2 regions of the Bacillus sp. LL01 genome follow, and region 1 is predicted to be linked to the other one. Evidence: a T-box and tRNA genes for the amino acid it is inferred to sense, from the RefSeq annotation. Region 1 holds a T-box; the other holds one or more tRNA genes.

The links. A T-box is a leader RNA that pairs with one kind of tRNA and senses whether it is charged. The one in region 1 lies ahead of AB685_RS05755 (valine--tRNA ligase), so its partner is inferred to be a tRNA-Val.
Region 2: it encodes a tRNA-Val, which carries the amino acid that the T-box ahead of AB685_RS05755 (valine--tRNA ligase) is inferred to sense. The anticodon was not compared.

Annotation. Positions count from the first base shown of each region.
Region 1 is NZ_LFEL01000001.1:1,133,768-1,137,185, reverse strand. Features, by position in the region: gene AB685_RS32340 (globin-coupled sensor protein) at 1-432, opposite strand, end outside; gene AB685_RS30165 (hypothetical protein) at 577-765, opposite strand; T-box leader at 950-1,195, shown strand; gene AB685_RS05755 (valine--tRNA ligase) at 1,427-3,418, shown strand, end outside.
Region 2 is NZ_LFEL01000003.1:49,577-52,994, forward strand. Features, by position in the region: gene AB685_RS09800 (HD domain-containing protein) at 1-352, opposite strand, end outside; gene AB685_RS09805 (hypothetical protein) at 431-655, opposite strand; gene AB685_RS09810 (hypothetical protein) at 790-1,101, shown strand; tRNA gene AB685_RS09815 (tRNA-Val) at 1,191-1,262, shown strand; gene AB685_RS31665 (hypothetical protein) at 1,433-1,651, shown strand; gene AB685_RS09820 (hypothetical protein) at 1,868-2,143, shown strand; gene AB685_RS09825 (SCP2 sterol-binding domain-containing protein) at 2,435-2,758, shown strand; gene AB685_RS31280 (hypothetical protein) at 2,929-3,069, shown strand; gene AB685_RS09830 (DUF3231 family protein) at 3,262-3,418, shown strand, end outside.

The sequences.
Region 1 (3,418 bases):
CAGGAGCGTCTGCATGGCTGAATAGGTTGCCAAAAACCAAGTAACAGGAAGGTGGACACCGTTATGTGTTTGTCCAATTCGTTTTCGCATTTTGAAAAAAACCTCATCAAGTTTTCCACTCAATAAGCTTTGGAAATACTGAACGAATACGGCCTTAAGCCTATCCCTACTGGAATTGGTTGTGGCAACACGCTTCATAGGCGGTTGTTTATATAGATGTTCGAGAACTTTTTCTAGAACTTCATCTAATAAATCAAAAACAATAGGTTTGGCATTCTGTAAAGCTTGCAGGTGTTCTTTTGTGAATCCCATATAATAAAGGCGGCTCGCCAAATCGGCATCTTTAGGGTGGGTGATGACAGCCTGTCTGTCTGGAAACTGCATGTCGGTAGTATAAGGGGCCTTTTTGTTTTTTTGCATAAATGAAATCATGTGTATCTCCTTTTGAATCGAAATTGGTAGAATATTCATATCTTTATGTATTATTATGGAGGAAAATAGGGAAATATGCTATATGTAATGTGTCGTTAGAAAAAATAAAAAAACTGCCACTTGATGAAGTGGGCAGTTTTTTTGCTAGATCCATTCCAGATGAAAACAGATTGCGACAACAATACAGATGGCTAAGATCAGAACGTCAAAGGTTGTGGGAAGAAAGATGGTACGTATTCCTTGAAATACACAAATAGGAATAATAAATTGCGCACATACACCTCGAACCTGTCTGAGCCATGGCGGCAGGGAATAGGGGTTGTATTTTCGCATAAGGTACCTCCTTTAAAGCACACTTTTCTCGAAGTATATATACCTAAGATATGATTCGGAGCGGAAAATAGTGCCCAATTCGGAACAAATATTTATTTTTGTGCATAACTTAATAAAAAATTGGAGAAGCTTATTGACTATTAGCATATCCATTATGTAACATAGTAAGGTAATAAGATAACGAGTAAATACAGTGACAGGGAAGAGTACAATGCCAGGCTCCTTTAGAGAGGGAAACCATCAGCTGAAAGGTTTCTCAGGATCGTCGGATTGGAAGGTCGCCCTCGAGTAGTTTCAGCGAACGCAATTTGTGAGTAGTTGAAACCGGTGGAGAGCCGTTAACAGATTTGAGTGTACAGGGGATAGTTTATCTATTTTCACCCTGTAAAAAAAGGTGGTACCGCGAAACTTAACTCCTTTCGTCCTTTTATTTGGATGAAGGGAGTTTTTTATTTTGGTTCTGTTATATTAGTCTTTGAAAAGTTCCATAGCTGGTGATTGGAGCGAAAGGCGCAGACTCCGGCGGGAGGTAGCGGTAGCTTGAGACCCCGCAACGAAGTGAGGAGGCTCAAGCATCGCCCCGCGGAAAGCGAAGCCTAGCGCGGAAATCAACAGCGGTGTTAACAGAGCCATTTTCTAAAAGAGAATAGGAGGAATTAGGATGGAAATGAATGAAGTAAACCTTCCGACAAAATACGATCCACAAACAATTGAAAAAAACCGATACCAATATTGGTTGGACGGCCGTTTCTTTGAAGCGACGAACGACCAGGACAAAACACCATACACCATCGTTATCCCACCACCGAACGTAACAGGACGGCTTCACTTGGGTCACGCATGGGACACAACCCTACAGGACATCATCACCCGTATGAAGCGCATGCAAGGCTTTGACGTTCTATGGTTACCTGGAATGGACCACGCTGGAATTGCCACACAGGCGAAAGTGGATGAAAAGCTTCGCAACCAAGGGATTAACCGCTATAAACTCGGCCGTGAAAAATTCATGGAAGAATCATGGAAATGGAAAGACGAATATGCAAAGCATATCCGAGAACAATGGTCCAAGCTTGGCCTTGGCCTTGATTATAGCCGCGAGCGCTTCACTTTGGACGAAGGGCTTTCCAAAGCAGTTAATGAGGTTTTTGTTACACTTTTCAAAAAAGGTCTTATCTATCGCGGTGAATACATCATCAACTGGGATCCGGCAACTAAAACGGCCCTTTCTGATATTGAAGTAATCCACCAGGATGTTCAAGGTGCGTTCTACCATATGAGATATCCACTTACTGATGGTTCTGGACATATTGAAATTGCAACAACCCGTCCTGAAACAATGCTTGGGGATACAGCTGTTGCTGTTCATCCAGAAGATGAGCGTTACAAGCACTTGATTGGTAAAATGGTGACACTACCTATCACAGGCCGTGAGATTCCGATTGTTGCAGACGATTACGTTGACATGGAATTTGGTTCTGGTGCAGTGAAAATCACCCCTGCCCATGACCCGAATGATTTCGAAATCGGGAACCGTCATAACCTAGAGCGTATCCTTGTTATGAATGAAGATGGCAGCATGAACGAAAAAGCAGGCAAGTACAAAGACATGGACCGCTTTGAGTGCCGTAAGCAGCTTGTTAAAGACCTTCAGGAAAGCGGCGTTCTTTTCAAAATAGAAGAGCACTTGCATTCTGTTGGGCACAGTGAACGTAGTGGAGCGGTGGTAGAACCGTATCTTTCTACACAATGGTTCGTTAAAATGCAGCCGCTTGCGGACAAGGCAATCGACCTTCAGTCCCAAGAAGACAAGGTTAATTTTGTACCAAATCGATTTGAGAACACATACATGCGCTGGATGGAAAATATTCGCGATTGGTGTATCTCACGTCAACTATGGTGGGGCCACCGAATTCCGGCTTGGTATAACAAAGAAACAGGAGAAATCCATGTTGACCATAACCCTCCGGAAGATATCGAAAAGTGGGAGCAGGATACGGACGTTCTTGATACATGGTTCAGTTCCGCATTATGGCCGTTCTCCACAATGGGCTGGCCTGAAACGGAATCACCTGATTTCCAACGCTTTTACCCAACAGATGCTTTAGTAACCGGCTATGACATCATTGCATTCTGGGTTTCCCGAATGATTTTCCAAGGGTTGGAGTTCACTGGTGAGCGTCCATTCAAAGACGTATTGATTCACGGACTTGTTCGTGATGAGGAAGGCCGTAAGATGAGTAAATCCCTTGGAAACGGTGTGGATCCAATGGATGTTATTGAGAAGTACGGAGCGGATTCCCTGCGTTACTTCCTATCTACAGGAAGCTCACCAGGTCAGGACCTGCGCTTCAGCTATGAAAAAGTGGAATCCACTTGGAACTTTGCCAACAAGATCTGGAACGCATCCCGTTTTGCATTGATGAACATGGGTGATATGAAGTTTGAGGATATTGACTTGAGCGGTGAAAAATCTGTTGCAGACAAGTGGATCCTGACTCGTTTGAATGAAACGATTGAGACAGTTACGAAGCTTGCCGAGAAGTATGAATTCGGAGAAGTGGGCCGTGCCCTTTACAACTTCATCTGGGATGATTTCTGTGACTGGTATATCGAAATGGCGAAAATTCCATTGTACGGTGAAGATGAAGCG
Region 2 (3,418 bases), on a different contig from region 1:
CAGGTAGGTATGAATCAGTGTGAAGAAGAATTGCCACTGATATCTCTTTGGCTTTTTGCGGGCTTTCTCCTAAACGGATCAATAATTTGTGCGCGCGTTCTGCACCTTTGATCGCATGGATATCGTTTTCTCTATACAACTCATAGTCCCATTTTCCTTGTCGATACCATTCATAATGGCCGATATCATGAAGCAATGCCGCCTTTGTAGCCAGATCGACACTTACATTGTATTTGAATGCCAAGTGGAAGGCATGATTGGCCACTTCGAGGGCATGGGCAACCCCGGAACGTTTCAAATATTTCTGTGTAATTGTGTGTGTAAAAATATCTGTTAGTGTTACGTCTCTCATTAAAGTCTCCCTCCTGTAAAAATGTGTTTCTTTATAGAATATCATAATTAGGGGAGAGTGTGCAAGAAATGTGTTTTATCAGATGACCTCATTCACATATTTCTTCTTCAGAGGACGAAAGGATAATATATTCTCTAGAAGAAAAGTCCTTTTCGTTTGACGAAGGTAGCAAAAAGCAGTCATTGTTTTGTTGTTGATATGCAAAGCCATGATGTTTCTATGTGTGATGGATCCATCGTTAGCCATGTAAATCATTTCGATGGGAATCCTGGCCACTCTATATTGCTCAAGCAATTGATTCATGTTATCATCTCCTTAGCTTATATTATATGCGAACATACGTTTTATATACAAGAAAAAAGCGAACGTATATTCTAGTTGTTTTCTGCAGAGGATGGAATATACTTGTAATATAAAGAGAGGGAAGGTGATTTTTTGTGAAACCATCTACTACGTTAAAATGGGTGACTGGCGGAATGGAGGCGTTTTTGGCAATCCCGTTTCTTGGAGGCTTAACTGTAATGGGGTTCGGGTATTCCCCATTAGGGCTTATGTTAATTTTACATATCATTACATTGGTGTTTAGTGCCAAAGAAGGTCAAAAGTTTCACGGTAGCATTTGGGGGATTGTTGCCTCCTGTTTAGGTTGGGTCTTTTTGCTTGGCTGGATTCTTCATACCATAACGGCCATAATCCTGATGATTGATGCTTTTGCTTCTGGCAGAAAAGAAAAAAGAATGCGAGTTTAACCGTTCCGTGTTGAGCGGTTTTTCTTTTGAAGAATTTCCTTTACAAACAACAGGGAACTATCTATAATAATATTTACAGTCGCATTCAAGATCTGATAGTTCAGTGGGAGAACACTACCTTGACAGGGTAGGGGTCGGGGGTTCGAATCCCTCTCAGATCATCTATAGAAGCTTCAATCCTTTTTTTAGTAGAGGATTGGAGCTTTTTTCTATTGGTCCTCCTTATTCGCGAAAAGTAGTCTAGGTGGTAGGTTGGTCAAACAATTGGATCTTCTACGGTTCAGAATGCTGTGATTAATAATACGATCATTTCCGCAGACATTGTTAGCAATTGGGAAAGCTTAATGTTCCATTTAGTTTGGTCACAAACTATGTCATCAGCATCACTTGTTCCAATCCTGGTTCCGGTGCAGATTCTTTTGGTCAAACTTCAAGTTATTCAATAGGTCGAACAAATGAAGTAAGAAATTTACAGGCTTCGTCCTCGTCCGATTGTGGCTGCGGTGGAGGATTGACAAGCTCCAATCCTAATTGGGGTTCGGAATTGTAAAATAGTTAGTTGTTGAAGTGCATTCCCAAGTGAATTGTCCTTTTTTTTTGTATGAATCATTGTAGTTGACAATATACCTATAGGGGTATATTCTAAGAGGACAAAAAAGTTCTTTCTGGAGGGAAAGGTTTGATTATATTTATCATTGTCTTAGTTATTACATTGGTTACTTTTTCTATTTACAATAGATATGTTCCTGTTATAGGTGTACCTTGTGTGAGGGATTTAGAGCAGAGTGATTCCTTTATTTTGATTGTAGATGTTAGGGATTATAATTATGTGCAAGATACGGTCCCAAACACAACCAATATACCTGTTGCCTATCTGCAGCGTAATCATAAACAGTTGAATGGAGAGAAAGTGATTGTTCTTGCTTCAAGTCATATGGAAAAGAACATCAGTGTGCGTTTTATGAAGAAAAGAGGCATTGAGGTTGTTGGATATAGTATCATGGGTAGTCCCTGTAGATGCACAAAATTAACCACGGTTTAAGTTTTCCATGACAGTTTAATATCTCCCGAGGTAAATAAAGGATATCTATAAGTTATAACGAAATAAGAATATATACTTTATAAAAGGCTGTTTTCGTAAACTTTGTTGCTTTTTCGTATTTATAGACCAACCGTTATATTCCTTGCTATCGTGCTCTTTTCCTCGCGATACGGGATAGACTGCATGCCTAATTTAGAGTCGATAAGCGGTAAAAAATCCAAAGGCCGATTTTTTACTAGTGAATAGAAACAATCTTTGAGAAAAGAGCCTTATAAAAAAGGGGATTAGAAGATGAGTGTGGAAAATGCATTTCAGGAACTTCAGCTGAAAATGAATGCACAACCTGAAGGGATTCAACGTTTGAACGCAGTATATCAGTTCAATTTAAATGACGATAAAGTGTATCAGTTTGCATTTCATGAGGGCCAGGTAGAGATGGCAGAGGGGGAGGGTAAATCTCCGGACTGCACACTACAATTATCGGACGAAAATGTTTTGAAAATGATAGAAGGTAATTTCAATACCACGATGGCCTATATGACTGGAAAGCTGAAGGTTAAAGGGGATATTGGATTGGCATTGAAGCTTCAATCCGCATTGGAGAAATATCAATAGAAAGATTTAGTAGAGGCAGGCGAAATGATCGCTTGTCTATTTTTATGGATATTAATTAAATGACACAGGCATTTTCTATCAGAATGAATATACTTTTAGTAGATTGATAGAGGGGGTGAAAAATATGGGAGTATTATATGTAGAATGCAAAAAATGCTGCAAGAAGAAATGTGAATGTCATCATCATTGTAGACGCCGCCATGAAACGGACAATGCTGTTATGGGGACGATGTCACGCCGCCGTCATCATAAATGTGGATGCAACAGTTGGGGATCTAGCAGTAGCAGATACGACGACTAATAGTGATTAAGAGATAGATAAGCGTAAACTCGCTTGTCTATTTTTTATTTTGTTTAGATAGAAAGCTCCGTAAACAATCCAAGAAAGATATTCAATAGGAATATCTTTCGCCTACATACTAATTAGACCAGAATAATTTTAAGATATTGAAACAAACTAACTAATAGAAATTTTATATATTGAAAGGCAGGTCCATTCAAATATGGAGAACACCCACGAACACATTCGTCTCACCTCAGCGGAAATAGGGCACTTGTGGAGCAGCTATCTTTTTGAAACGTCCGTTCATCATATGTTCAGTTATTTCTTAATGCATGTGGACGATCCTGATAATGCAGAGTATGTGGAATATTGCTTGC